DNA from 2 places in the Intestinimonas massiliensis (ex Afouda et al. 2020) genome. Region 1 is predicted to be linked to the other one. Evidence: a T-box and tRNA genes for the amino acid it is inferred to sense, from the RefSeq annotation. Region 1 holds a T-box; the other holds one or more tRNA genes.
What was found. The T-box of region 1 lies ahead of BN2154_RS10675 (valine--tRNA ligase). A T-box ahead of a tRNA ligase gene usually reads a tRNA of that ligase, here a tRNA-Val.

Region 1 (14,305 bases):
TTCTCCTCGGTGTCCTCGACGAAGGGGAGCACCGGCATCAGCAGGATACACACCGGGATGCCCGCCCTGGACAGCGCCCGCACGGCCTCCAGCCGCCGGGTCGGGCTGGGCGCCCGGGGCTCCAGCTTGGCGGCCAGAGCGTCGTCCGCCGTGGTGAGGGTCAGCTTGCACAGCACCGGAGCGCGGCTCTGGATAAACCGGAGCAGGTCGATGTCCCGGACCACCAGATCGCTCTTGGTGGCCAGGGTGACCCCGAAGCCATAGGCGTCCAGCAGGGACAGCGCGTTCCGGGTGAGCTCGAGCTCCCGCTCAAACGGGTTGTAGGGGTCGCTCATGGCCCCCATGCCTACAATACCGGGGCGGAGCTTGCGCCGGAGGTCGTCCCGCAGGACGGCCAGGGCGTTCTCCTTGACCCGCACGGTATCAAAGTCCTCCACCCGATAGCAGTCGCTCCTGCTGTCGCAGTAGATACAGCCGTGGCAACAGCCCCGGTACAGATTCATGGTGTAGTCCGTGCCGAACCAGGAGCCATCCCTGGTCCGGTGCAGCAGATGCTTGGCCGGGACAGATTCCAAACCGCTCGCCTCCGTTTCCTCCAGTGTATCACAATCCGGAGAAAATTCGTATCTTTTCTTTTGTTTTGAAGTATGATATCCTATTGGCTGTTGTTAATTCAGGAGGGATATCCATGAAACATAAGCCGCCCCTTTCCGTGCAGATTCTGATCGGCCTGCTCCTGGGCGTCCTGGCCGGGCTGGCCCTGCAGGCCGCGCCGGACGTCGCCCGAACCTATATCAAGCCCTTCGGCGTTCTGTTCCTCAACCTCATCAAAATGGTGGTGGTGCCTCTGGTGTTCGCCTCCATCACCGTGGGCACCTGCGGCCTGGGAGACGCCAAAAAGGTGGGCCGCATCGGCGGAAAAACCATTTTGTTCTACCTGTGCACCACCGCGCTGGCCGTCACGCTGGGTCTGCTGGCGGCCAACCTCTTTCCGGTGGGGCGGGGGCTGGGCCAGGTGGCGCAAGAATCCGCCGGAGCCGCCGGGACGACGGTCAGCGTCGCCGACACCCTGCTGAATATCGTCCCCACCAATCCTGTGGCCGCCCTGGCCGAGGGCAATATGCTCCAAATCATCTTTTTCGCCCTGTGCCTGGGCGGGGCCATCCTGCTCATCGGAGAGAAAGGCTTGCCCCTGCTGGCGGTGTGCGACAGTCTGGCCGAGGCCATGTACGCCCTCACCGGATTCATCATGAAGCTGGCCCCCGTCGCCGTCTTCGCCCTCATCGCCCCAGTGGTGGCCGAGCTGGGCCCCCGGGTGCTGCTTGCCTTTCTGGGGGTCATCCTGGTGGTATACGGGGCCTGCCTACTCCACATGCTGGTAGGCTACTCCATCGCCGTGGGGGGCATCGCCCGGGTCAACCCCCTGACCTTCTTCCGGACCGCCCTGCCCGCTCTGGTATTCGCCTTCTCCTCCGCCAGCTCGGCGGGCACCCTCCCCTTCTCCATGGAGGCCGCCCGCAGGCTGGGGGTGCCCGCTCCGGTGCGCTCCTTCGTCCTGCCCCTGGGGGCCACCATCAACATGGACGGCACCGCCATCTACCAGGGGGTGTGCGCCCTCTTTATCGCCAACGCCTATGGCATCCCTCTGGACCTGGGGCAGCAGGTCACCATCGTGCTCACCTGCACGCTGGCCTCCGTCGGCACCGCCGGGGTCCCCGGCGCGGGAGTGGTGATGCTCACCATGGTACTCCAGTCGGTGGGCCTGCCCGTGGAGGGGGTAGCCCTGGTGGCGGGCATCGACCGCGTCCTGGACATGGCCCGCACCACCGTCAACATCACCGGCGACATCGCCTGCTCGGCCGTGGTGGCCGCCACCGAGGGCGGGCTGAAACCGGAGCGCCCATAAAAAGCAAGGGGACTGACGAGCGCGCGCTCGCCGGTCCCTTTTTGCTCCTATGTTCCCTTCCGGAAAGCAAAAAACCGCTGTCCAAAGTAGTTGAGCACGGTATACAGCCCCATGCCCACCAGCTTGGAGAGCCGCTCGACCCAGATCACGGGTACGGCGTTGGGCTGTTGGGGGATAGGCACCAGCACCTTGGCCAGCCCATACCCCACCACATAGCACACCGCCACGTTGACGGCGAACTTTACCGCCGACCGGCCCAGCTTCTCCTGACTGTGGAAGGTGAAGTGCCGGTTGAGGAAGAAGCTCATCACCGCTCCGGCCACATAGGCGATGGCGGTGGAGGGCCAGTAGCCCAGCCCCTCCAGAAGGAACATGAGGAACATGGACAGCAGGGTGTTGCCCACCCCCACCAGCAGGAATTTGGGAATCGAGCTGTCAATTAGTCTGGCCATGTTCGTCCTCCAGCACCTCCCGGATCAGGAACCGGGGGCGACCCTTGGTCTCCAGGTAGATTTTTCCGATATACTCCCCAATGACCCCCAGGGACAGCAGGATCAATCCCCCGATGGCCCAGACGGAGCAGATGACGCTGGCCCAGCCCAGAACGGTTTCTCCGTGGGCCCAGCGGACGATGGAATAGATCAGCATCAGGATGCTGATGAAAAAGATGAGAAAGCCCAGGGCCGTGATATAGCGGATGGGCTTCACCGACAGGGAGGTGATGCCCTCCATGGCAAAGGAGAGCATCTTTTTGAGGGGATACTTGCTCTCGCCGGCGAACCGCTCGCCCCGCTCGTACTCCACGGCGGCGCTGGGATAGCCCACCAGGGGCACGATCCCCCGAAGGAACAGGTTGACTTCCTTGAACGCCGCCAGCCCCTCCAGGGCCCGGCGGGAGAGCAGGCGATAGTCAGCGTGGTTGAACACCGTCTCGGCCCCCAGGGCGTTCATCACCCGGTAAAAGCCCTCTGCGGTGAAGCGTTTGAAAAAGGAATCGCTCTTTCGGGAGGAACGGACGCCGTACACCACGTCGCACCCCTCGTAGTACTTGTCCACCATGGCGTCCACCGCGTCAATGTCGTCCTGGAGGTCGGCGTCCATGGAGATGACCATGTCGGCCCGGTCCTTGGCGGTCATCAGTCCGGCCAGCAGAGCGTTCTGGTGACCCCGGTTGCGGCTCAGATCCGCGCCGGAGAACAGCGGGCACTGCCGATGCAGGTCAGAGATCACCGCCCAGGTGTGGTCCCGGGAGCCGTCGTTGACAAAGAGGACCCGGCTCTGATCGGAGATCCGCCCGGCGGCCGTCAGAGCCTCCAGCTTGGCCCGGAGGCGGCGGGCGGTCTCGGGCAGGACCTCCTCCTCATTGTAGCAGGGGACCACGATATAGAGGGTATCCGGATGTTCCACGGAGTCTTCACTCCCTTGTGTTTTATGATCCTTTCGATTATACCCCCTTTGGACGAAAAAAGCCATCCTTGTGTTCCAAATTTACTCGCTCAGAATGGAGCGCAGGCGTTCCATCGCCTTGCGCTCGATGCGGGACACCTGTACCTGGCTCACCCCCAGCACCTTGGCCGCCTTGTCCTGGGTGAGATTTTTGTAGTACCGCAGGAAGATAACCTGCTTTTCCCGGTCAGGCAGGCTTTCGATGGCCCCCCGGAGGGCCAGCTTCTCCACCACCCCCTCCTCCATGCCCTCGGTGCCCAGAACGGACTCCAGAGTGAAGCCCCCGTCCCCCGTCTCCATCTGGAGGGAGGCCACCGGCAGATTGGCCTCCTCGGCGGCGGCAATCTCCTCGGGCTCCAGCCCCGTCTCCTCCGAGAGCTCGGAGAGGGTGGGCTCCCGGCCCAGCAGGTGAGTCAGCCGGTCCCGGGCGGTCCGGATGGCGGTGCCCCGCTCCTTTACCCCCCGGCTGACCTTCACCGCCCCGTCGTCCCGGAGAAAGCGTCGGATCTCCCCGGCGATCTTGGGCACGGCATAGGTGGAGAACTGACAGCCGTAGGCCGTGTCGAAGCCCCGGACCGCCTTGAGAAAGCCCAGGCAGCCCAACTGATACAGGTCCTCCGGGTCCACGCCGCGGCCGTAATAGCGCCGGACGATGGACCAGATGAGTCCGGCGTTCTCCTCCAGCATCCGCTCGCAGGCCTCGTTGTCCCCGTTGTGGGCGGCTTCCAGGAGGGAGGAAGCCTCCAGCGCGCTCATGGGCTCACCGCCCGCCCGCCGCCAGGCGGCGGGAGATGCGGCGGCGCAGGGTGACGGTGGTGCCTTTTCCGGGGGCGGACTTCACCTTGAGGGCGTCCATAAAGCTCTCCATGATGGTGAAGCCCATGCCGGAGCGCTCCTCGTTCCCGGTGGTGAACAGAGGGGTGCGGGCCTGAGCCACGTCGGCGATGCCCACCCCCCAATCCTGGACCACCACCTCCAGCGTGTTGTCCTCGAAAAGGCGCAGCTTCATCCGGATTTTTCCCAGTTCGTTGGGGTAGGCGTGGACGATGCAGTTCGTCACCGCCTCGCTGACGGCGGTCTTGATGTCGTTGACCTCATCCAGCGTGGGGTCCATCTGGGCGGCAAAGCAGGCCGCCGTCGTCCGGGCAAAGCCCTCATTGGCCGAACGGCTCAGGAATTCCACGGTGGCGCTGTTGACCGGATTTCTCATATGTATAGCCTCCTATTGGTCCGTGTGCGGCGGGGCAGCCCCGCCGCATCACTCAAATTTCATCAGCCGGTCCAGCCCGGCGGCCCGCAGGACCTTGCCCGCCTGATCCGGCACGTGCTGCACCGTCATGGTCCCACCCAGAAGCCCCACCCGCCGGTGGGCCCGCAGCAGCACCGCGATCCCCGAGCTGTCCATAAAGGTCACGTCTCCCAGATCCACCGTCAGGCGGCGGGGCAGCTCCATGTCGATCTCCCGGTCCAGCACGTCCATCATCTCCCGGGCCCGGTGGTGGTCCACCTCCCCGGTAATGGTCACCCGCAGCACCCGATCCTCCGCCGTACAACTTACCGGCATAGCTTGTCCCTCCCAGTTCTCTTTGGTATCTATAAAAAAATCGCAGTATACCAGAATTTGGTATACTGCGATTATAACGCGGGGACGCGGGGGCTTTTTGTCGAAGTGTCTGTATTTGGAAATTTATAGGTCCTGTGGTTTCCTCCTCGGCCTCCAGTACCGGCAGGTCTGCTCCACGCCGCGGCGCTTCATGCGGGGATAGCCACAATGTCCAAAGTCCAATGCGTGAAATGGCTCTCCCTCCATTTGACGATGGCAAAACGGCTGGGCCTATATAAAACGACTGATGCACGCTATGAAACGGGTAGGTACGAAATTCCCTTCTCCGTTGCGATACGGATTGCCAAGTGCCACAAAGTCACTCTGGACTATTTGGCTGCAATCGTGATGTAAAAGCCGGCGGACACACTGATATGTGTCCGCCGGCTTTTTGTTACATGCTCCGGAGCTGTTCCTCCAGCTTGGCGATCAGCGCCGTCAGCTTACCGGCGCGCTCCCGCTCGGCCTCCACCACGTTGGCAGGGGCCTTATTGACAAAGCCCGGGTTGTTCAGCTTGGCCTGCAGCTTCTCCAGCTCCGCCTTCTGCTTGCCCAGGTCCTTCTGAATCCGGGCCTTTTCCTTCTCCAGATCCACCAGCTCGGCCATGGGCATGGAGATACGGGCCGCATGGGTGATGACGGTGACCATGCCCCTGGCGCTCTCCTCGCCGTCGGCGCCCAGGCCGGCCACGCCGGTGATGGTCACGTCGCTGGCGTAGGCCAGGCGCTTCAGGAAGGGGATACCCGCCTGGAAGACCTCCTGCTCCAGAGTGGAGACGGTCAGGCTGGCCTTCTTGGAGGGGGGCACATTCATCTCCGCCCGCCGCGTGCGGACAGCGCCGATGGCGTCCATGATCATCTCCATGGCCTTTTCCTCTTCGGGGAAGTCCAGCTCCACATGGTGCTCGGGCCACTTCTGGAGCATGAGGAAATCGCCCTCATGCGGCAGCGCCTGCCAGATTTCCTCGGTAATAAAGGGCATGAAGGGATGCAGCAGCTTGAGAATATCGGTCAGAACACAGCACAGCACCTTCTGCGCGTTGACCTTGGCCTCCTCGTCGTCGCCCTGGAGGCGGGACTTGGTCAGCTCGATATACCAGTCGCAGTAGTCGTCCCAGATGAAATCGTATACCTTCTGGGCGGCCACGCCCAGCTCGTATTTGTCCATGTTCTCGGTGATCTCGGGGATGACGGCGTTGAGCTTGGACAGAATCCACTTGTCCTCCAGCTCCAGCCGCTCGGGCAGCTCGCACGTGTCGATGGTCAGGTTCATCATCAGGAAGCGGCTGGCGTTCCAGATCTTGTTGGCAAAGTTGCGCATGGCCTCGCACCGCTCGGTGTAGAAGCGCATGTCGTTTCCGGGGCTGTTGCCGGTGACCAGATTGAACCGCAGGGCGTCGGCGCCGTACTGCTCGGCAATCTCCAGAGGGTCGATGCCGTTGCCCAGGGACTTGGACATCTTGCGGCCCTTGTCGTCCCGGACCAGGCCGTGGATGAACACGGTGTGGAAGGGGGGCTTGCCGGTGTGCTCACAGCCGGAGAAGATCATCCGGGCCACCCAGAAGAAGATGATGTCGTAGCCGGTGACCAACACATCGGTGGGATAGAAGTATTTGTAATCCTCGCTGCTCTCGTCCGGCCAGCCCAGGGTGGAGAAGGGCCACAGAGCGGAGGAAAACCAGGTGTCCAGCACGTCCTCCTCCTGGTGGATATGCCGGCTGTGGCAGTGCTGGCACTCGGTGGGGTCAGACTCGGAGACGGTCAGCTTGCCGCAGTCGTCGCAGTACCAGGCGGGGATGCGGTGGCCCCACCAGAGCTGACGGGAAATACACCAATCGTGGACGTTCTCCATCCAGTTGGTGTAGGTCTTGGCGAAGCGGTCAGGGACGAACTTGGTCTCCCCCTCGTTGACCACCCGCAGGGCCTCCTTGGCCAGGGGCTCCATCTTGACGAACCACTGGGCGGAGATGAGGGGCTCCACATCGCTGTGGCAGCGGTAGCAGGTGCCCACGTTGTGCTGGTGGGGCTCCACCTTCACCAGGTAGCCTCCCGCCTCCAGATCCGCCACAATGGCCTTCCGGGCCTCGTAGCGGTCCATGCCGGAGTACTTGCCGTACCCCTCCACCACCCTGCCGTTGTCGTCCAGCACCCGGATGGTCTCCAGATTCTGGCGCAGGCCGACCTCGAAGTCGTTGGGGTCGTGGGCGGGGGTCATCTTCACGCAGCCGGTGCCGAAGGTCCTGTCCACGTATGCGTCGGCCACGATGGGCATCTCCCGGCCCACCAGAGGCAGGATGCACTTCTTGCCCACGATGCTCTTATACCGCTCGTCCTCGGGGTTGACGGCCACGCCGGTGTCGCCCAGCATGGTCTCGGGCCGGGTGGTGGCCACCACGACCCAGCGGTCGGTCTCCCCCTGGATAGGGTAACGGATGTGCCAGAGATTGCCGGGCTTGTCCTGGTACTCCACCTCCGCGTCGCTCAGGGCGGTGACGCAGTGAGGGCACCAGTTGATGATGCGGGAGCCCTTGTAGATCAGGCCCTTGTTGTAGAGGCGGACGAACACATGGCGCACAGCGGCGGACAGGCCGTCGTCCATGGTAAACCGGGCCCGGGACCAATCGCAGGAGGCGCCCAGCTTCTTCTGCTGCTCCACGATGCGGCCGCCGTACTTGGCCTTCCAGTCCCAGACGCGCTCCAGGAACTTCTCCCGGCCCAGGTCATAGCGGGTGAGGCCCTCCTTGGTGCGCAGCTCCTCCTCCACCTTGATCTGGGTAGCGATGCCGGCGTGATCGGTGCCGGGGACCCACAGCGCGGCGTAGCCCTGCATCCGTTTGAACCGGATGAGGATATCCTGAAGGGTGGAGTCCATGGCGTGGCCCATATGGAGCTGGCCGGTGACGTTGGGGGGCGGCATCACAATGGTGAAGGGCTTCTTGTCAGGGTCCCGGTGCCCCACGAAGCAGCCGTTCTTCTCCCACATCTCGTAGATGCGGCCTTCGACCTCTTGGGGCTCATAGACCTTGGGCAGTTCTTTCTTCATGTTTACATCTCCTTTTCGGGGCAACAAAAAGCGCCCCGAGCATGCTTGCTCAGGGCGAACGAATGTCCGCGGTACCACCTGAATTTGGGCGCGGCGCGCCCACACTCCTTGACCCTTAACGCGGGCGCACGTTGCGGCCTACGGCAGGATGCCGTTCAGCCCACAGCTCCGGGACCACCTTCCCCGCTTTTTTGGAGAGCCTCGCAGCAGGCCGGCTCCTCTCTGCACCAAACGAAGGCGGGTACTCCTTCCCATCACAGCCTTTTTTCGTCGAACAGCCTTAGTATACGCAAATGGCGGGAAAATGTCAAGGAAAAACCGGGGCGGACCAAGTCCGCCCCGGCTTTTCCTTGCAATCGCTTATTTCACCACAGCCGCCTCGTCCTTTTTGGACGAGATGCTCTTCAGGGCGAAGAGGACCACCTCCAGCAGGACCAGGCTGATAATCAGGGTAATCCAGGTGTTGCCGTTGGTCAGGCCGGCGATGATGTAACCCACGAAGCAGACCGCAGCGACGGTCAGCGCGTAGGGGAGCTGCGTGGCCACATGGTTGACGTGGTTGCAGCGGGCGCCGGCGGAGGCCATGATGGTGGTGTCGGAGATGGGAGAGCAGTGGTCGCCGCAGACGGCGCCGGCCAGGCAGGCGGCGATGGAGGTGACCATCATATCGCTGCCCATGGGGAACAGCGGCAGCACGATGGGGATCATGATGCCGAAGGTGCCCCAGGAGGTGCCGGTAGCGAAGGCCAAGCCCACACAGACCAGGAACACGATGGCGGGCAGCATGGCCTTCATGCCGGGGGCCGCATTGGCCACCAGGTTCTCCACGAAGGTGGCGCCGCCCAGCAGGCCGGTCATGCCGGACAGGGTCCACGCAAAGGTGAGGATCAGGATGGCGGGGACCATCTGCTTGAAGCCGTCGGGGATGCACTCGGTGAATTCCTGGAAGGTCATTACGCGGCGGATCATGTAGTAGATAAAGGTAAGAATCAGGGTGATGACGGAGCCCAGCACCAGGCCCATGGAGGCGTCGGACCCGGCAAAGGCGTCAATGAAGCTCTCGCCGTCAAAGAAGCCGCCGGTGTAGACCATGCCCATGATGCAGCAGAAAATCAGCACCACCACGGGGAGCACCAGGTCGATGACCTTGCCGTTGGCGTTGGGCTTCACGTCGCCCAGTCCCTCGCCATAGGGCCGGTCAGGCGTGGTGAACAGGTCGTTTTTGTCCCGGGCATTGTCCTCATGGATCTTCATGGGACCGTAGTCGAACTTGCCTATCGCCAGGGTGAGGCACATCACGATGGTCAGCAGGGCATAGAGGTTGTTGGGGATCGTCTGCAGGAACATGGCAAAGCCGTTGATGCCGGAATCCTCGGGGACGGAGCCGGTGACGGCGGCGGCCCAGGAGGAGATGGGCGCGATGATACAGATGGGCGCGGCCGTGGCGTCGATGAGGTAGGCCAGCTTGGCCCGGGACACCCGGTGGCCATCCGTAACGGGCAGCATAACGGAGCCCACGGTCAGGCAGTTGAAATAGTCGTCCACGAAGATGAGCACGCCCAGCAGCATAGTGGAGAGCTGGCCGCCCACCCGTGTCTTGATGTGGTCCTTGGCCCAGTTACCGAAGGCAGTGGAGCCGCCGGCCTTGTTCATCAGGGCCACCATGATGCCCAGGATAACCAGGAACACCAGGATGCCCGCGTTCCAGGAGTCGGAAATCTTATAGATCATGCCGCCGTCTTCATTGAAGAACATGGTCATGATGGTCAGCTCGGGGTTGAAGTTAGCGTACAGCAGGCCGCCCACCAGGATGCCTACGAACAGAGAGCTGTAGACCTCCTTGGTGATCAGGGCCAGGATGATGGCGATGACAGGGGGCAGCAGAGACAGGGGGCTGGCGTAGAAATTGCTGACGTATTCCGCCTCGCCTTCCGCGAAGGCTACGGTCATCATGATAGCGGTCAAGGCCACAAAAACAACCAAGAATGGAAGAAACCTCTTCCGCATGTTGGATCTGTGCATGTTTACCCTCCCTTTCGAATGATGCTTGTGTCGGATTTGCCGTTGCTGAGATAAAACCAAACCAATTCCCATTTACAGCATATCACATTTGCTCCCAAACCACAAGTAAAATCGAACAAATTACATCTGCATTTTATGTGTAAACTCGGCAAACTCACTATGCTATTCAGAGCTGTTCTATGCAGATCGGAGCCCGCTTCACTTTGGCCCAGGTAAATTCCTTCACCAACTCCCGGGGGCTTGCCGGGGCCGGCTCTTCCGTGAGCCCGGCCAAAAATGCCAGATACCCGGTCAACTCCGCCGGGGTAAACCGCTCCCGCAGGGCCCCCATGTCCAGGTCCTGGTCCCGTTTGGACAGGCGGCGGCCGTCGGCGGCCTCCAGCAGCGGGAGGTGGGCATAGGTGGGGCGGCGATAGCCCAGCTTGTCCATCAGCCAGAGCTGACGCGGGGTGGAGTCCAGCAGGTCCATGCCCCGCACCACCCGGGTCACCCCCATCCGGGCGTCATCCACCGTGACCGCGAGCTGATAGGCATACACCCCGTCGGAGCGCCGTACGATAAAATCTCCGCAGTCGTGGGCCAGGTGGAAGGATTGGGGTCCGCAGTTGGCGTCGCGGAAGGCCACCGTCTCGTGGGGGACCGCCGCCTTCCAGGCCGGGTCCCGTTCCCGCCAGCGGGCGGCCCGCTCCTCCGCCGTAAAGGCGCGGCAGGGACACGCCCCCATGTCCCGCACCTCCCCGGGGTGAGGGGCGGAGGCGGCCAGCCGCTGGTGGCGGCTGCACCAGCAGGGGTAGAGCAGCCCCTGCTCCTCCAGAGCCCGGAACGCCGCGTCATACAGTGCGGTGCGCTCCCGCTGGCAGTATGGGCCGTTGGGTCCGCCCGCCTGGAAGCCCTCCTCCCACCCCAGCCCCAGCCAGCGCAGATCGTCGGCGATCCGGGAGGCCCAGGGCTCCCCAGTCCGCAGGGGGTCCAGATCCTCCATCCGCAGCACCACCGTGCCCCCCGCCGCCCGGGCGTCCAGCCAGGCCAGCAGGAAGGACAGTACGTTTCCCAGGTGCATCCGGCCGCTGGGGCTGGGGGCAAAGCGTCCCTTTTCCGCCATATGGTTCTCTCCCCTTTGTTCGTTCTTCCGCCAGTGTACCACAGGTCCGGGCACTTTTACAGCCCAAACATACCAAGGACCGCACGCCGGATACCCGGCATGCGGTCCTCTCCGTCTTTTTATCGGTTGAGCTGGTGGATGGCCAGGCCGAAGCAGCTCTCTGCCGCCTCGGAAATCCCCTCCCCAAACGTGGGGTGAGGCCGGATAAGCTGGGCCATGCGCTCCACCGTCCGGCCCTCCGCCACGGCGAGGGTAAATTCCCCAATCAGGTCGGTGGCCCGCTCGCACATGAGCTGGGCGCCCAGCACCGCGCCGCTTTCGGCGTGGTACACCACCTTGATGAAGCCCCGTTCCCCCCGGGCGATGACCGTGCGGCCGTTGCCGCTCATCAGATACTTGCCCGTCTTGTACGGGATACCGTTTTCCTTGCACTCGGCCTCCGTGCTGCCCACACAGGCGATCTCCGGGTCGGTGTACACGCAGGCCGGGACGGCCTCCAGGCGCATGGGGGGCCGCAGGCCGGCCATACGGCTCACGGCGTTGATCCCCTGGGCGGAGGCTACATGGGCCAGTTGGATGTTGCCCTTGACCACGTCCCCGATGGCGCAGATACCGGCCACCCGGGTGGAGAAATGGAGGTTCACCGGAATGCCGCCCCGGTCCAGCCCCAGCGCGTCCTCCAATCTGGGGGAAAAGAGGCCGGCGGTGTTCGGCCGCCGCCCGGTGGCCACCAGCACGGCGTCGGACTGCGCCGTCTCCGCCTTGCCCTTGGCCGTAAAGGTGCACGTCAGCGCCTCGCCCTGCCGCTCCACCCGCTCTACGACGGCGCCGGCGTGGACCCGGACCCCCCGCTTTTTCAGCAGCATGGCCAGGTTCTGACCCAGCTCCCGGTCCAGCGTGGGCAGGATGCGGTCCATGGCCTCGATGACGGTGACCTCCGTGCCCAGGGCGCTGCACAGGCAGGCAAACTCCATGCCGATGACCCCGCCGCCGACGATGGTCAGCCTGGGATAGAGCCTCCCGTCGGCCAGCAGCTCGTCGCTGGTGACCACGCCGGGTAGGTCCAGCCCCGGCACCGGCGGCTTTGCGGGAACTGCGCCCGTGGCGATGAGGATGTGCCTGCTCTCCAGCACCTCTTCCCCCACCCGGACCTTTCCCGGCTCCTCCACCCGGGCGGAGCCCCGGAGAAGCTCCACCTTGTTGCCCTGCAGCAGGCCCTCCACACCGGAGCGGAGCTGACCGGTGACCTCGTCCTTCCGGGCGGACATGGCCCCGTAGTCGAAGCGCACGCCCTCCGCCTGTAGACCAAAGGACTGGCAGGTCAGCATCTCCCGGTAAAGGTGGGCGGAGTGGAGCAGGGTCTTGGTGGGGATGCAGCCCCGGTTCAGGCAGGTGCCGCCCACCGCGTCCCGCTCCACCAGGGCGGTCCTCAAACCGAGCTGGCTGGCCCGAATGGCGGCTGCATAGCCGCCCGGGCCGCCGCCGACGACGACAAGGTCATAACGCATGCGAATCCCTCCGGCAACGGTCAAATTTCCAGTACAATACTTTAGATTATAGAGGCTCCGCCGCCAAAAAGCAATCGCTCCGCCGGAAATTCATAAAAACAAAGCGACTTTCTGCAAGAAAGCGTCACTCCGCCGGAAATTCATAGCGCAGCACCGGATGCCGGGCGGCGCTGACCTCGTCGGGCCGGCCGATGGGCGTGGTGTGCGGCGCGGCGTGGAGGCTGTCCGGGTCGCTGTCGGCCCGGGCCCGGATGGCCTTGAGCACCGCCACCGCCTGGTCGATGGTCTCCCGGGACTCCGTCTCAGTGGGCTCGGCCATGAGGGCCTCCTCCACGATGAGGGGGAAGTACATGGTGGGCGGATGGATGCCGTCGTCCAGCAGGGCCTTGGCCACGTCCATGGCGGAGATCCCCTTCTCCCTCTTGAGCCCGGCCAGAGTGAGGACGAACTCGTGCATGCAGGGCCCGTCGCCGTAAGCGACGTCGTAGCTGTCCCGCAGCATCTCCCGCATATAGTTGGCGTTGAGCACCGCGCCCTGGGCGGCCTCGGTGATTCCCTCGCTCCCCAGGGTCAGGAGATACGCCAGGGCCTTCACCACCACGGCGAAGTTGCCGTAGAAGCTCTTCACGCTGCCAATGGACTTGGCCGGGTGCTGGAACTCCAGCCCATCCTCCCCCTCCGCCGCGTGGTACAGCGGCAGGAAGGGGGCCAGGAAATCCTTGCAGCCCACGGGGCCGGAGCCGGGCCCGCCGCCGCCGTGGGGGGTGGAGAAGGTCTTGTGCAGATTCAGGTGGACCAAATCAAAGCCCATGTCGCCGGGCCGGGCCACCCCCATGACGGCGTTGAGGTTGGCTCCGTCGTAGTAGCACAGGCCCCCCGCGTCGTGGACGATCCGGGTGATCTCCAGAATATTGGGATCGAACAGGCCCAGGGTGTTGGGGTTGGTGAGCATGAGCCCGGCGGTGTCCGGCCCGGCGGCCGCGCGCAGGGCCTCCAGGTCCACCCCGCCCTGGGAATTGGAGGGCACGTTGACCACAGTGAAGCCGCACATGGCGGCGGAGGCCGGGTTGGTGCCGTGGGCGGAATCAGGGACCAGGATCTTGGTCCGGGCTGGGTCCCCCCGGTCCAGGTGGTATTTTTTTACCATCAGCAGGGCGGTGAACTCCCCGTGGGCCCCGGCGGCGGGCTGGAAAGTCATCTGGTCCATGCCGGTGACCTCGCACAGGAGCTCCTCCGCCCAGCCCAGTACCTCCAGGCAGCCCTGGACCGTATCGGCGCTCTGGAGGGGGTGGACTCCGGCAAAGCCGGGCAGAGCGGCCAGCTCTTCGTTGATCTTGGGGTTATACTTCATGGTGCAGGAGCCCAGGGGATAAAACCCGTTGTTGACCCCGTGGGTCCGGCGGCACAGGGCGGAGTAGTGCCGGGACAGGTCCACCTCGGCCATCTCCGGCAGGCGGAGGGGCGTTTCCCGCTCCAGACCCTCCAGCAGATGGGCGGGCGGCACGTCCAGCGGCGGCAGCAGGTCGCAGCCGCGGCCGGGAACACTCTTTTCAAACAGCAATTCCATCTCAGCACACCTCCCGAATGGCCGCTTCCAGGGCGTCGATCTCATCCTTGGTGTTCATCTCGGTGGCGCACCAGAGGATGCCCTGCTCGATGGGCAGGCCGCCCAGAA
Region 2 (14,305 bases), 730 kb from region 1:
GACGCTAAGATTTTCCAGATCTTTGAGGGCACCAACCAGATTCAGCGCGTGGTCATTGCGGGCCAGCTTCTGAAATAATGCCCGCCCCATCCCCCTGCGCGTCAGCAATACGAGATAAGGAGGATGTATCATGAATCAGCCAAAGCCCAACGCCACCCTGTTTATCATCATCAACATCATATTCTTTGCGTTTAACTTTCTGGTCATTCCCATCCTGCCCAACCCCATCCTTTTTGGCTGGCTGAGCCTGCATTATCTGCTGTTTTTCGGCACCGCCCCCATCGGCTCTCTCATCTGGGGCGCCTACTTCATCCAGTTTTTTGCCCGCCAGAAAGATATTTGACCCCCTGCACCGTTCCAACGAAACATGGAGGAGGTATAACGCAATATGAATATGTACGCAGTTTTTACGCTGGTGCTCTGCGGAGTTTATGGCGTCTTCATGGTCATTCAGGGCCTGGCCAACTACCGAAAGACCAGCGGCTCGACCGAGACCTTCTACAACGCCGACCGCGGCGTCAACACCTTTATGCTCGTCTGCTCCACTGCCGTATCGGTGTTCAGCGGCCTGGCCTTCTACGGCTGGCCTTCTTCGTCCTATAAGCTGGGCGCCGGCTACATCTCCGGTATGGGCGCCTTCTGCGTTGGCCTGGAGTTCGCGGTGATTGGCTACCGCCTGTGGCTCCTGGGCAAGGAGTATGGCTTTACAACACCGATTGATTTCCTGCGCAGCCGCTATTATTCCGAGAAGTACGGCGTGTTCTGTGCGATTCTCATGGTGGCCATGATTGTGCCCTATGTGGCTCTGCAGCTCATCACCATTGGCGATGGTATGAACGTCTCAACCAAGGGCTTCGTGCCCTACTTCCTCGCGGTACTCTTTGCCTGCGCCATCATCTGTTTCCATGTATTCGGAGGCGGCATGAAGGCGGTGGCCTGGATGGATACCTTTAACTTTATCTTGGGTGTGGGTACCCTGTGGGTGCTGGTCGTCGTCCTGGTGGTGCGGAACTTCGACGGCGGTATGGTAGGGGTTTACGAGGCCATCAAGAACGATCCAGTGTCCGTGGCCAACTTAGGGGCGCCGGGTGCCACCGGCTACTTCACCATCCCCGGCATCATCAACCAGGCCCTTACCGCCTCGGTCGCCACGATTGTGTGGCCCCACATCTATTCCCGCTGCTACATTGCAAAGAGCAAGAAGAACTTTGAGGTCATGGCGTGGGGCCTGCCGCTGGGCTACCTGATGACCTTCACCGGCCTGATTCTCATCGGTATTTACATCGGCCCCGGCATCCTGGGCTCCGGCTTTGACAAGGCGGACTCTCTAGTGCCCTATCTGGCCACAAACTTCGCGCCCCCCATCGTCAGTGCCGTCGCCATGCTGTGTCTCTTCGCCTTTGCTATCTCTACCGGCGAGTCAATGCTTCTGTCCGGTACGGCCATGGTGACCAAGGACCTGTTTGTTCGGCATCGTTTCCTGCTAAAAGGACTGCCTGCCGACGACAAAAAGGTAGTGCATTGGACCCGCATCGTGGTAATCATTATGATGATCGGTATGCTCATCATCGTCTGGCTGCGGCCGGCTGCCATCGTGGATTACGCCTACAAGCTCTCCTCCCCCTACTTTGCCATGGTCATGCCCGCCACCATCGGCGGCCTGTTCTGGAAAAAGGGGACCAAGGAGGGGGCCTGGGCGGGTACCATCGTGGGCTGCATCATCGTCACCCTTGGCACGTTCTTCATTAAAAATCTGCCTCTGGGTTTGTCTGCGCTCTCCTGGGGCCTGCTCATCAACGCCGTCCTCTACATCGTGGTCAGTCTGTGCACCAAATGTCCGGAGGAGATTGCAGACAAGTACATTACCCGGGTGGAAAATTACATCAGCGCCGGTACCGATATGGATACAATTGTGGGCAATACCATCTTAGCCTCCACCTTCCGTCCTGAGCAATTGGCCAGCAAGCGCTGATAGGAGGGATACTATGACCACTCTGACGGAGAAGACCTTGTTTTCCATCTATGGCGTCTCAATCGAGCACCCCAAGGACTGGAAGATCTTTTTCAATCCAAAGCGCACCTTTGACTATACCACGGGTTTTTTCCGTATTGAGGACTACATCCCCAAAAAGGGAGCCCAGGTTTCCCTGAGTATCAATTGGGAGAAGGTCCCCGGCGACAACGAGAGCTTTGCCCGCCAGTACTGCGACAACATTTTGATGCAGTATCAAAGGCAGATGAAAAAAGCACCGTTCCAGGTGGAGACCATGGAGGTCATTGACTTCATGGACGGGAAAGCCGCCTATATCGTGTCGGAATACCGAGCCAGCCCGGGTCTGGTCAAAAAAAAGACCGACGGTTCCGTACGGACCATGCAGTTGGCCTTCTATGACGAGAACTCCGGTCGGGCTGTGGTCAGCTCGGTGATCGGGCTGCCGGACAAGGTAACTGAGGAAGAGGATTTTCTGCGGGAGCTGGTATTCTCCGTCAGATGTGCATCCCATGAGCCCTGAACCATCAAGGAAGGACCGGGTGGCTGCCCGGTCCTCTCATTTTGGTGCTGCCAATACACAAAAGGGCCCTGGAGAATCATTCTCCAGGGCCCTTTTGTAAGGAGGCTGGCCATAAGCTCTAGAGCCGGTCATTGGAGAAGGCCCGGTTCCATGCACCGGTCGGCGCCCACACGTCCAGGCTATCTGCGCAGTTCAAAAAGCGGAACAGCCTTCTTTTTTATGGAAGTATGTGCAGTTCCGGCATATTAAACGCGTGGAGGAACAGCTCGCCTCCAGCGGCCGGAACATAGCCGAGAACGCACTCGCGTCCTGCCAAATCTTAATCGCAGTTTTTAGGTCGTCACCGGCCAAACACCCCGCGCTTACCGAATGTTCTCTCTGAAGGGAAGCGGGCAGTGAAGGCGTATTCCTTGCCGCCCGCATCCGTTTCTTGTATGTGGGAGCGCATTCGCCCCCCAAATTCCGGCTAAAAGACGTAAAAAGCCCAGGAACCATATGGTTCCTGGGCTTTTTCATGGTGGACGATACAGGACTTGAACCTGTGACCTCCCGCACGTCAAGCGGATGCTCATACCAGCTGAGCTAATCGTCCGAAGCGCAAAAATCATTATAGCGGATTGGTAAGGGCTTGTCAAGGCTTTTTTCACAAGAGGGTGGTCAACCGGCGTGAAAGCTGGTATACTGGGAAAAATGACGTAAAAGTGAGGGATGACTGTGAGGACGCGCGTCTGGAGCCGTTGGGAGCTGGACCCACACCTGCCGGAGGCGGCTACGGAGCTCCGCATGACCGAATTTCCGGCGGCGGGGGAAGAAAGCGAGTGGAGTGTGCTCCTGCTGCCCGGCGGGGCCTATCGGATGACGGCTCCCCGGGAGGGGGCACCGGTGGCTGCCGCCTTTGCGGCGGCCGGAATCCACGCCTGGGTGCTGGACTACAGTGTGGCGCCCGACCGCTGGCCTCAGCCCTTTCTGGAGGCTGGGGCGGCTTTGGCGCGCATCCGGAGAGGACGGGGCGGCCGGGTGGCGGTGTGCGGCTTTTCCGCCGGAGGCCATCTGGCAGGCTGTCTGGCCAACCTCTGGGGCAGTCCTGTGCTGGAGGAGCGCCTGGGCCTGCGCCCGGCGGAGGCCCGACCGGACGCGGCCATCCTCGGCTACCCGGTCGTCACCGCCGGGGCGTTCGGGGCTGCAGACTGCTTCCGCACGTTGACGGGAGCGGACGACATGGCGGAGATACCGCCGGAGCTCTCGCTGGAGAACAGCGTGACCGCCGGAAATCCCCCCGCGTTTCTTTGGTGTACCGGGACCGATGACCGGGTTCCGGCGGAAAACACCCTGCTCTATGTGGCGGCGCTGCGTCGGGCGGGGGTCCCCTTTGAACTGCACCTCTACCCCGACGGCCCTCACGCCATGGCCCTGGCCGACCGGCGGACGCAGGGGCGGCCGGAGCAGCAGGACCCCCATGTGGCCACCTGGTTCCCCCTGTGCCTGGAGTGGCTGAAAGGACTGTGAAGGAAATGAAAACGGCATTGATTACCGGCGGCAGCCGGGGCATAGGCGCCGCCACGGCCCGGACGCTTGCCCGGGCGGGCTACGCGGTAGCCATCAACTATCACCACTCCCGACGGGAGGCAGAGGACCTGGCGGCGGAGCTGGCGGCGGAGGGCCGCCCAGCTCTGGCGGTGCAGGCCGACGTCTCCGACCCGGAGCAGGTCCGGCGTATGGTTGACAATGTGTTGGATAAATTTTGTCAACTTGACATTTTGGTATGCAACGCAGGGGTGGCCTCCCAGGGACTTTTGTGTGAAACAAGTGATGCAGATTGGCGCAGGCTGATGGGAGTGGACCTGGACGGAGTATTCTATTGCTGCCGGGCAGTCTACCGCCATATGGTGGCGCGCAAGACGGGGCGCATTGTCACCGTCTCTTCCATGTGGGGGCGCTCCGGGGCCTCCTGTGAGGCGGCCTATTCCGCCGCCAAAGCGGGCGTCATAGGGCTAACCAAGGCCCTGGCCCGGGAGTTGGGGCCCTCCGGCATCACGGTGAACTGCGTGGCGCCGGGGGTCATTGACACCGACATGAATGCCCATCTGCCTCCCGGGGACCTGGCCGTTTTGGCGGAGGAGACCCCTTTGGGCCGCCTCGGCGCCCCGGAGGAGGTGGCACGGGCAGTGCTGTTCTTGGCCTCCGAGGGGGCGGATTTTATTACCGGACAGGTGCTGGGCGTGGACGGCGGCTTTCTGATCTGACCGGAAATGAAGGACGGAAGGGCAACTTTGTCATTTCTGCTTGAAATATTCTGTGCGGAAAAGGCCTTTTGGCGGAAACGACGGTTGACAATTTTAGAAGGGGAGCTTATAATTGTCAACAATCCCAAAGGAGGTAGTATGAAATGAAGAAGTTCCGTGTTTTGTCTCTTGCTCTCGTGGCTGCCATGTGCTTCTCCCTGCTGGCCGGCTGCGGCGGCGGTAGCTCCGCCAGCCCCTCGCCGTCCGCCTCGGCTCCCGCGGCGTCTCAGCCTGCCGAGACCGGCTCCACCGGCGAGAGCGGTGAGATCACCATCGCCCTGATCACCAACACCACCGGCGACTATGCCCAGTATGGCATTCCGGTCCATAACGGCGCCAAGCTGTACATTGATCAGCTCAACGCCAACGGCGGCATCAACGGCAAGACCATCAAGGTCCTGGAGTATGATGACAAGGCCGACGGCATCGAGACCGTCAACGCCTTCAACCTGGCCATGGACAACGGCATCACCGCCGTCATCGGCTCCGTGCTCACCGGCGCCACCATCGCCCTGGCCGATGCCACCTACGAGGTCAACATGCCCCAGATCACCGCCTCCGCCACCGCGGCCGGCGTGACCATGATCGACCCCGAGGACGAAAACAGCGAGATCCGCACCAACGTGTTCCGCTCCTGCTTCATCGACCCCTTCCAGGGCGAGAAGATGGCTGACTACGCCTACAACAAGCTGGGCGCCAGGACCGCGGGCATCCTCTTCGAGACCGGCAACGACTACTCTGAGGGCCTGAAGGACGCCTTTGTGGAGAAGGCCGCCGAGCTGGGCCTGGAGGTGGTGGCCACCGAGGCCTTTGCCACCGGTGACAAGGATTACAAGGCCCAGATGACCAACATCGCCTCCAAGAACCCCGACGTGGTGTTCTGCCCCATTTACTACGGTGAGGCCGGCCTGGCCATCACCCAGGGCCGTCAGGCTGGGATCACCGCCACCTTCCTGGGCGGCGACGGCTTCGGCGGCATCAGGGACTACGCTTCTCCCGAGGATCTGGAGGGCACCGTCTACTGCTCCGGCTACGCCCCCGGTACCGAGTCCGTGGCTCAGTTCGAGGCCGACTACCAGGCCACCTATGGCGAGCCTGTGCCCAACATGTTTGCCCCTCTGGCCTATGACGCCGCCATGCTGATGTGCAATGCCCTGAAGTCCGCTGAGGACGCCGGCCTCACCGCCGGTACCGACGAGTATAAACAGGCCGTCATTGACGCTCTGGCCGCCAACGACGGCACGGAGGGCATCACCGGCTCCTACACCTTCGATCCGTACAACAATCCCATCAAGTCCGCCGCCATGATCCAGCTCCAGGGCGGCGAGGAGAAATTCACCGAGCTGTACTAAGCCCGACGCAAGCCACTGCAGTGCGGGGGGAAGTGCTCCTTCCCCCCGCATTGTCCTTGCATACGGGACAGGCAACACGGACGTCCAATGGGCGTCTCCACGGTGTCCGGACCGTGGGGGCGGCCACTGGCCGTCCGTATCAAAGGTCTCAGCCGGGGCCGGACCAGGCCCCGCCGTCTGAAGAGAAAGAAAGGACGTGACGCACGGATGTCCCTCGTGATCGCCCAAATCATCAACGGGCTCCAGACCGGCTCCATCTTTGCGCTGGTGGCCCTGGGCTACAGCATGGTGTACGGCATCATCCTGCTGCTCAACTTTGCCCACGGCGACATCATTATGGTAGGCGCCTACATGACCTTCTACGCCATTACCACCTTCCACCTCCACCCGCTGCTGTCGGTGGTGTTGGCAGTGGTGGTAAGCACCCTGCTGGGCGTGGTCATCGAGAAGGTAGCCTACACCCCCCTGCGCTCCGCTCCCCGTCTCAGCCTCCTCATTACCGCCATTGGCATCTCCTTCCTGCTGGAAAACGGGGCCCAGCTCATTTTTGGAGCCGACTCCAAGAGCATGGACCCCATGGTCACCGGCAACCTGAGCGTGGGCGGCATTAGTATCAGCTATGCGGCCCTGATCACCATCCTGGTCTCGGTGGCGGCCATGCTTCTGCTCACCTTCCTGGTGCAGGGGACCAAGCTGGGCAAGGCCATGCGGGCCGTGTCCGAGGATATGGGCGCCGCCCAGCTCATGGGCATCAACATCAATAAGACCATCTCCTTCACCTTTGCCGTGGGTTCCGCACTGGCGGGCATCGGCTCGGTGCTGTACATGTGTGCCTACCCCCAGGCCAGCCCCACCATGGGCTCCATGCTGGGCCTGAAGGCCTTCGTGGCCGCCGTGCTGGGCGGCATCGGCTCCATTCCCGGGGCGGTCATCGGCGGCTTCGCCATCGGCATGGCCGAGGCGCTGGTCTCCGCCGCGGGACTGTCCGTGTGGAAGGACGGCGTGGTTTTTGCCATCCTGATCGTGGTCCTGCTGGTCAAGCCCACGGGCATCCTGGGCCGGCCCATCACGGAAAAGGTTTGAGGAGGTGGGCGACATGAAACAAAAACGCATTTCCATGCCCGTCCGCTATGGGATCAACCTGGTGCTGACCATCGCCCTGTGGGCGGTGCTCTTCGGCCTGATCCGGAGCGGGTCCATCACCAATTACTGGTCCGGCATCCTCGTCACCGTGGGCATCAACATCATTTTGGCCGTCTCCCTGAACATGGCCACCGGCTATCTGGGCCAGCTTCCCCTGGGCCACGCCGGCTTTATGGCGGTGGGCGCCTACACCGGCGGCATCTTTCTCAAGTCCACCCCCGTGGACGAGCTGCTCAAGGCGGGCAATACCGCCGGCTGCCTGCCTTATATCGTCGCCGCTCTGCTGCTGTCCGGTATCATGGCGGGTATCTTCGGCCTCATCATCGGCATCCCCGCCCTGCGGCTGAAGGGCGACTATCTGGCCATCATCACCCTGGGCTTCGGCGAGATCATCCGGGTGGTCCTGACCAACATCGACTCGGTGCTGGGCTTCAAGTTTACCTACGGCGCCGCCGGCCTCAAGCGCATCCCCAAGATCTCCAGCTTCACGCTGGTGTTCCTCTGCGTGGCTCTTACCTGCCTGATCATCCACATGGTGATGAAATCCCGCCACGGCCGGGCCATCCTGTCCATCCGGGAGAATGAGATCGCCGCCGAGTCCTGCGGCGTCAACACCACCTATTACAAGGTCATGGCCTTCGTTCTGTCCGCCTTCTTCGCGGGCATCGCCGGCTGCCTGTACGCCGGATATCTGGGCTCCCTGTACCCCTCCACCTTTAAATTCATGAAGTCCATCGAGATCCTGGTCATGGTGGTGCTGGGCGGCATGGGCTCCATGCTGGGCTCCGTCCTGTCGGCCACGGTGCTCACCATTCTGCCTGAGCTGCTGCGCTCGGTGGCGGACTACCGGATGGTGGCCTACTCCCTGCTGCTGGTGCTGATGATGATCTTCCGCCCCAAGGGCCTCATGGGCACCTATGACTTCTCCCTGTCCCGCATCTTGGAGAAGCTGATGAACGGCGGGACCAGAACGGGAAAGGAGGGGGCTCAGAAATGAGTGCAGCCGCCAATCGACGCATACCCGAGGCCAAGCTGGTGCCGGTGCCCAACCCCAACATCATCCCAGAGCGGGACGTGGACAAGAGCCCCATCCTCGAGTGCCGCCACCTGGGCATCGACTTCGGCGGCCTGACCGCCGTCAACGACTTCAACATGGCCATCGGCCGCACCGAGATCGCCGGCCTGATCGGCCCCAACGGCGCGGGCAAGACCACGGTATTCAATCTGCTGACCAAGGTGTACCACCCCCCCCGGGGCACCATCCTGCTGGACGGCCACGATACCGCCGGTCTGAACACCATCCAGGTCAATAAGCTGGGCATCGCCCGCACCTTCCAGAACATCCGCCTGTTCAAGAGCCTGAGCGTGCTGGACAACGTGCTCATCGGCCTGCACAATGAGATGGACTACCGCCTGCCGGCGGCCATCCTCCGTCTGCCGGGCTACTGGCGGGGGGGGGAGATTGCCCGGGGGCGGGCCATGGAGCTGCTGAGCATCTTTGACATGCAGGACCTGGCCGGCCACGAGGCGGGCAGCCTGCCTTACGGCGCCCAGCGGCGTCTGGAGATCGTCCGGGCCCTGGGCACCAACCCGTCCCTGCTGCTGCTAGACGAGCCGGCGGCGGGCATGAATCCCTCCGAGACCAGTGAGCTGATGGACAACATCGTCAAGATCCGGGATACCTTCCAGATCGCCATCATGCTCATCGAGCACGACATGAGCCTGGTCATGGGCATCTGCGAGGGCATCTGCGTGCTCAACTTCGGTCAGGTCATCGCCAAGGGTACCGCCGAGGACATCCAGAACAACCCAGAGGTCATCAAGGCCTACCTGGGCAGCAACAAGGAGGGATGACGCCATGATGCTCAATGTGGAAACCATCAACGTGTACTACGGCGCCATCCACGCCATTAAGGACGTGTCCTTCCACGTGGAGGAGGGGGAGATCGTCACCCTCATCGGCGCCAACGGCGCGGGCAAGTCCACCATCCTCAAGACCATCTCCGGCCTGCTCCACACCAAGACCGGCGGGATGGAATTTCTGGGCAGGCCCCTGGCGGGGATCAAGCCCCACAAGATCGTGGAGATGGGCCTGGCCCATGTGCCCGAGGGGCGCCGGGTGTTCACCCAGATGTCGGTGGAGGAGAACCTGGAGATGGGCGGCTACACCCGGCCCAAGAGTGAGCTGGACGAGAGCATGGAAGTGGTGTACCAGCGCTTCCCCCGCCTGAAGGAGCGGCGCAGACAGGTGGCCGGCACGCTGTCCGGCGGCGAGCAGCAGATGCTGGCCATGGGCCGGGCCATCATGTCCAAGCCCAAGCTGCTGATGCTGGACGAGCCCTCCATGGGTCTGGCCCCCATCCTGGTGGACGAGATCTTCGACATCGTCAAGACCCTCCACGCGGGTGGCACCACCATCCTGCTGGTAGAACAGAACGCACAGATGGCCCTGTCGGTGGCCGACCGGGGCTACGTGCTGGAGACGGGACGCATCGTCACCTCCGGCACCGGCACCGAGCTCCTGGCCGACGAGGCGGTCAAAAAAGCATACCTGGGCGGCTGACGCCCGTTCGACAGTCCGGCGGGCCGCAGGCCGCCGGACTGTTTGTCTTTGGAGAGGAAGAAAATCCCATGCCCAATTACTTTGCACATCTGACCTTTGGCGCCAGGGTCCTGGCCCAGCTCCCGGAGGAACTCCGGACCTCGCTGGAGGGGGAGCGGGCGGCCTTTGATCTGGGCTGCCTGGGCCCCGACCCTCTGTTTTTCTACCATCCTGCCACCGGCAACCCGGCCCGGCGGGAGGGGCTGAAGATGCACAAATGCTCCGCCCTGCCCGCCTTCCGGCGGCTGCGGGCGGCGGTGGAGGAGTGCGTGCCCATGAGCCGGGGCTACGCCGCCGGATTTTTGTGCCATTTGGCGCTGGACAGCACCTGCCACCCCTATGTGGAGGCCCGGGCCGCCCGGGGGGAGCTGGCCCACCTGGCCATGGAGGCGGAGTTTGACCGGCTGCTGATGGAGCGGGCCGGACTGGACGCCCGGCGGGCGCATCTGCCGCCCCCCGCCGGGGAGGCGGTCTGCAAGGCCGCGGCGCTGGCCTATGGTACGGCGGGGCCGGCGGAGTTCCGAAAGGGCTATCTGGCCATGCGGCGGGACACGGCGCTGCTGGCCCGGGTGAGCGGTACCCGGGCCGGTCGGGCGGCCGACCGGCTGTGTGGGCGCCTCCCAGTCCTGGCGGGGGCCAGAGGAATGATCCTGGAGGCCGTCCCCGCTCCGGCCAGCGCCGAGAGCAGCCGAGTCCTGGGGAGGCTGCTGGAGCGGGCGGTCCCGGTGGCGGCAGAACAGATCGGCCGTTTCTTTGCCGCAGTGGAGGAGGGCGCCCCCCTGGACCCCTGGCTGGACCGGGACTTCGGCGGCATGGCCTACCGGAAGACGGAAGCGGCGCCCCAGTCGGCCCCCGCTTGGTAAGGTGAGGGGAGGAGAGAAGCGGATGACATCCCGGTTTGTAGCGGCCGCCGACAGCGCGGCCCTGCTGGAGATTCTGGCGCTCCAGGGGGTCAAGACGGTCTGCGGCGGGGTCACGGTGCCCAACGGGAAGAGCGGGGGGCTCCACCAGGCCATGGGATTCCGGCGGCTGGTGACCTACCGCAGCACAGGCTTCCCGTGCGACTGGTGGCGCGATGTGGCCTGGTTTGAGAAGAACATCGCCCCCTCCGCCCCATCGGTTCGGTCCCGGCGGAGCGTCTGGAGGCCATCCTGAAAAAAGCATGAACATGCGCCCGCCCGGTTGAAAGCCGGGCGGGCGCATGTTTTCTATCCGGGAAGCGCTTCCAGAGCCTCCAGCAGGAAGGTAACGGGCCGGATGCCGTCGGTGCAGCATACCACGCTCACCCCGTCCCGCTTCTGCCAGGGGGTGCAGGTGGCCCCGGCGGAGAGGGCCGAGACGCTCCGGTAGACGTCGATCCAGGCCCAGGGGCAGAAGCCCTCCGGCATCTCCGCTCCGCCGGTGTAGAGGAAGGTGTCGCCCACCTGATAGAAAGCGCATTCCACGTCCTTCCCGTCGGTGAGGTATCGTTCCGCCAGGTCCTCGTTGAGCTGTTTGCGGAGCACGGTGATTTTCACATTCTTCATTCCATCCGTTCCTTTCTCCCGGCGGGGGCCGGGTCCGTTTGAAATTCCGTCATGGTGTTCCAGTAGCGCTTGGGCATGTGGGTCATGCGGCATTTGGGATTGCGGCGCTCCTCGATGGCGATGGTATCGTAGAACCGCCGCCACAGCCGCCGGTAGTCCCGCTCGGCCTGGTTGGGGGCGGCCACCTCGAACCGGTCCAGGGGGACGATGGCCCACCGCCCGGGCTGGTAGAAGAGAGCCTCCCGGTGGGTGCGGTCGTAGATGACGAAGCGCTCCCCGGAGTACCGGGCGCAGAAGTGGGGCCGCAGCAGGGGGAGGACCCGGTTTTTGGGCTCGATTTCGGCCACCAGGGCCCCCTCCTGCTGGGAGAAGCGGACAAAGCCGCGCAGCAGGTGGACCTCCCCATTCAGGTGGAGCAGGGCGGTGTGCAGGGCGGCCACCCGGGGATCGGTCAGGTCCCGTACCGCCGCCGGGCCCACGCTGTAGCCCAGCCGGATAAAGTCGTAAAGCCGCCGTTCCTTCTCCGGCATGCAGGTGAGAAAGCCGCGGACCACCCAGCGCTGGGCCTCCAGGCAGATGCGCCGGGCCAGGGAGCGGTAGACCCGCTCGGCGTGCTCCCGGCAGGTCTCCACCGCCCGGTCGGGCCACAGGGTGAGGCGGGGGTCCTCCGCCATGGCGAAGCAGACGGGCAGCTCCCTGCGGACGTAGCTCTCGTAGACGCAGCAGAGGAATCCGGCAAAGCTGCCGTCGTAGGTATACTGGAACTGGGGCCATTGGGACATGGGGCACCTCCTAACCGGTGGGGTGAAACAGAGAGAGCTGCTCCGGGGCGGGGCCTGCCAGGGCGGGCTGCTCCAGCGCCACCAGACGGCGCAGGACGCCGTCCGGGCGCACCCGGCTGAGGCCGGGGAGCATCCGTCCGGAGCAGGTGAGGAAATACTGAGCCCGCTTGAGGACCACGCCCAGCCGCTTGAGTCCCTCGAAGGTGAGGGGCCCCACCCGCCGGGCGGTGAGGATGCGCCGGGCTGAGCGGACGCCGATGCCCGGGACCCGGAGCAGAATCTCATAATCGGCCCGGTTGACCTCTACCGGAAACTGCTCCAGGTGGTTGAGGGCCCAGGAGCATTTGGGGTCCACCCGGGGGTCGAAGTCGGGGTGAGCCTCGTCCAGCAGCTCGGCGGCGGTGAAGTGGTAGTAACGCAGGAGCCAGTCCGCCTGGTAGAGCCGGTGCTCCCGCAGCAGGGGCGGCTGAAAATCCCGCCGGGCGGGGAGAAGGGCGCTGTCCGACACCGGCAGATAGGCCGAGTAAAAGACCCGCTTGAGCCGGTATTTCTGGTAGAGGGCCTCGGTGAGGCGGAGGATGTGCAGGTCGGTCTCCGGGGTGGCGCCGATGATCATCTGGGTGGACTGGCCCGCCGGGGCGAATCGGGGGGCGCCCCGGTACTGTTTGAGCTCCTGGCTGGAGCGGGCCACCCCGTCCCGGATCTGCCGCATGGGAGACAGGATGGCGTCCCTCTTCTTGTCCGGGGCCAGCAGGGCCAGGCTCTGCTCCGAGGGCAGCTCGATGTTGACGGAGAGCCGGTCGGCCAGCAGGCCCAGCCGCCAGGTCAGCAGCGGGTCCGCCCCGGGGATGGCTTTGGCGTGGATGTACCCGGCGAAGCCGTAGTCCTGCCGGACGATACGCAGAGTCTCGATCATGCGCTCGGTGGTGTAGTCCGGGTTTTTCAGCACGGCGGAGGAGAGGAACAGCCCCTCGATGTAGTTGCGGCGGTAGAACTGGATGGTGAGCTCGGCCAGCTCCCGGGGCGTGAAGGCGGCCCGGGGCACGTCGCTGGATCGGCGGTTGACGCAGTACTGGCAGTCGTAGACGCACACGTTGGTCAGCAGGACCTTGAAAAGGGTGACGCAGCGGCCGTCGGCGGAAAAGGAGTGGCAGCACCCTGCCAGCACCGTGGAGCCCAACCGCCCCGGCCGCCCGGCCCGGTCCAGGCCGCTGGAGGTGCAGGCGGCATCATATTTGGCCGCATCGGTGAGAATGGTCAGCTTGTCCAGCAGCTCCACGGGCTGCGCCCCCTCCCAATAGAACATTTGTACCATTATTATAACTCGAACAGGCGTTTTGTCAAGAGGGAAAAAATGGAGTGCCGGAGGGCGGCCCCGCACTGCGGGGCCGCCCTCCGGCATGTGGGAAAGCGTGGCATGGGGAAGGGAAGGGGAGGCGGGGTCAAAGGGAAATGACAGTGCCGGTTCGGCCGGCAATGCCGTCCTTGGCTTTTTCCAGCAGTGTGATGAGCGCGGTGCGCCCAGGTTTGGACTCGGCAAACTGGACGGCGGCCTGCACCTTGGGAAGCATGGAGCCGGGGGCGAAGTGCCCCTCGCCCATATAGATCCGGGCCTGGTCGGGAGTCAGGCGGTCCAGCCACTTCTGTTCCGGTTTGCCAAAGTGCACCGCCACCTTTTCCACGGCGGTGAGGATGATGAGGCAGTCGGCGTCCAACTGCTGGGCCAGAGTGCAGGAGGCGAAATCCTTGTCGATGACGGCGGCCGCGCCCTTCAAATGGTGTCCCCGGGTCTTAAAAACGGGGATGCCGCCGCCGCCGCAGGCCACCACCACCAGGCCGGCCTCCACCATGTCCCGGATGGACTCGATTTCCACGATGGACTGGGGCCGGGGGGAGGCCACCACCCGGCGGTAGCCCCGGCCGGCGTCCTCGATGACGTCATAGCCCCGCTCGGCCACCATGCGTTCGGCCTCCTCCCGGGTCATAAAGGCCCCGATGGGCTTGGTGGGGTGCCGGAAGGCGGGGTCGTCCGGGTCCACCTCCACCTGGGTCAGCACCGTGGCCACCCCCTTGGAGATGCCCCGGTCCAGCATCTCCTCCCGCAG

Region 2: it encodes a tRNA-Val, which carries the amino acid that the T-box ahead of BN2154_RS10675 (valine--tRNA ligase) is inferred to sense. The anticodon was not compared.

Annotation. Positions count from the first base shown of each region.
Region 1 is NZ_LN869529.1:1,404,936-1,419,240, forward strand. Features, by position in the region: gene BN2154_RS10635 (SPL family radical SAM protein) at 1-575, opposite strand, end outside; gene BN2154_RS10640 (dicarboxylate/amino acid:cation symporter) at 689-1,906, shown strand; gene BN2154_RS10645 (GtrA family protein) at 1,954-2,358, opposite strand; gene BN2154_RS10650 (glycosyltransferase family 2 protein) at 2,342-3,313, opposite strand; gene BN2154_RS10655 (sigma-70 family RNA polymerase sigma factor) at 3,395-4,108, opposite strand; gene spoIIAB (anti-sigma F factor) at 4,113-4,562, opposite strand; gene BN2154_RS10665 (STAS domain-containing protein) at 4,611-4,916, opposite strand; gene BN2154_RS10675 (valine--tRNA ligase) at 5,350-7,998, opposite strand; T-box leader at 8,046-8,265, opposite strand; gene BN2154_RS10680 (Na+/H+ antiporter NhaC family protein) at 8,359-10,005, opposite strand; gene gluQRS (tRNA glutamyl-Q(34) synthetase GluQRS) at 10,187-11,122, opposite strand; gene lpdA (dihydrolipoyl dehydrogenase) at 11,242-12,630, opposite strand; gene gcvPB (aminomethyl-transferring glycine dehydrogenase subunit GcvPB) at 12,755-14,197, opposite strand; gene gcvPA (aminomethyl-transferring glycine dehydrogenase subunit GcvPA) at 14,199-14,305, opposite strand, start outside.
Region 2 is NZ_LN869529.1:2,130,649-2,144,953, reverse strand. Features, by position in the region: gene BN2154_RS14315 (acyl-CoA dehydrogenase family protein) at 1-78, shown strand, start outside; gene BN2154_RS14310 (hypothetical protein) at 131-343, shown strand; gene BN2154_RS14305 (sodium:solute symporter family protein) at 389-1,972, shown strand; gene BN2154_RS14300 (hypothetical protein) at 1,986-2,513, shown strand; tRNA gene BN2154_RS14295 (tRNA-Val) at 3,029-3,105, opposite strand; gene BN2154_RS14290 (alpha/beta hydrolase) at 3,228-4,019, shown strand; gene ymfI (elongation factor P 5-aminopentanone reductase) at 4,016-4,756, shown strand; gene BN2154_RS14280 (ABC transporter substrate-binding protein) at 4,900-6,147, shown strand; gene BN2154_RS14275 (branched-chain amino acid ABC transporter permease) at 6,355-7,230, shown strand; gene BN2154_RS14270 (branched-chain amino acid ABC transporter permease) at 7,244-8,287, shown strand; gene BN2154_RS14265 (ABC transporter ATP-binding protein) at 8,284-9,144, shown strand; gene BN2154_RS14260 (ABC transporter ATP-binding protein) at 9,152-9,853, shown strand; gene BN2154_RS14255 (zinc dependent phospholipase C family protein) at 9,922-10,755, shown strand; gene BN2154_RS14250 (GNAT family N-acetyltransferase) at 10,778-11,047, shown strand; gene BN2154_RS14245 (TIGR04076 family protein) at 11,101-11,418, opposite strand; gene BN2154_RS14240 (TIGR03915 family putative DNA repair protein) at 11,415-12,200, opposite strand; gene BN2154_RS14235 (putative DNA modification/repair radical SAM protein) at 12,211-13,479, opposite strand; gene arcC (carbamate kinase) at 13,643-14,305, opposite strand, start outside.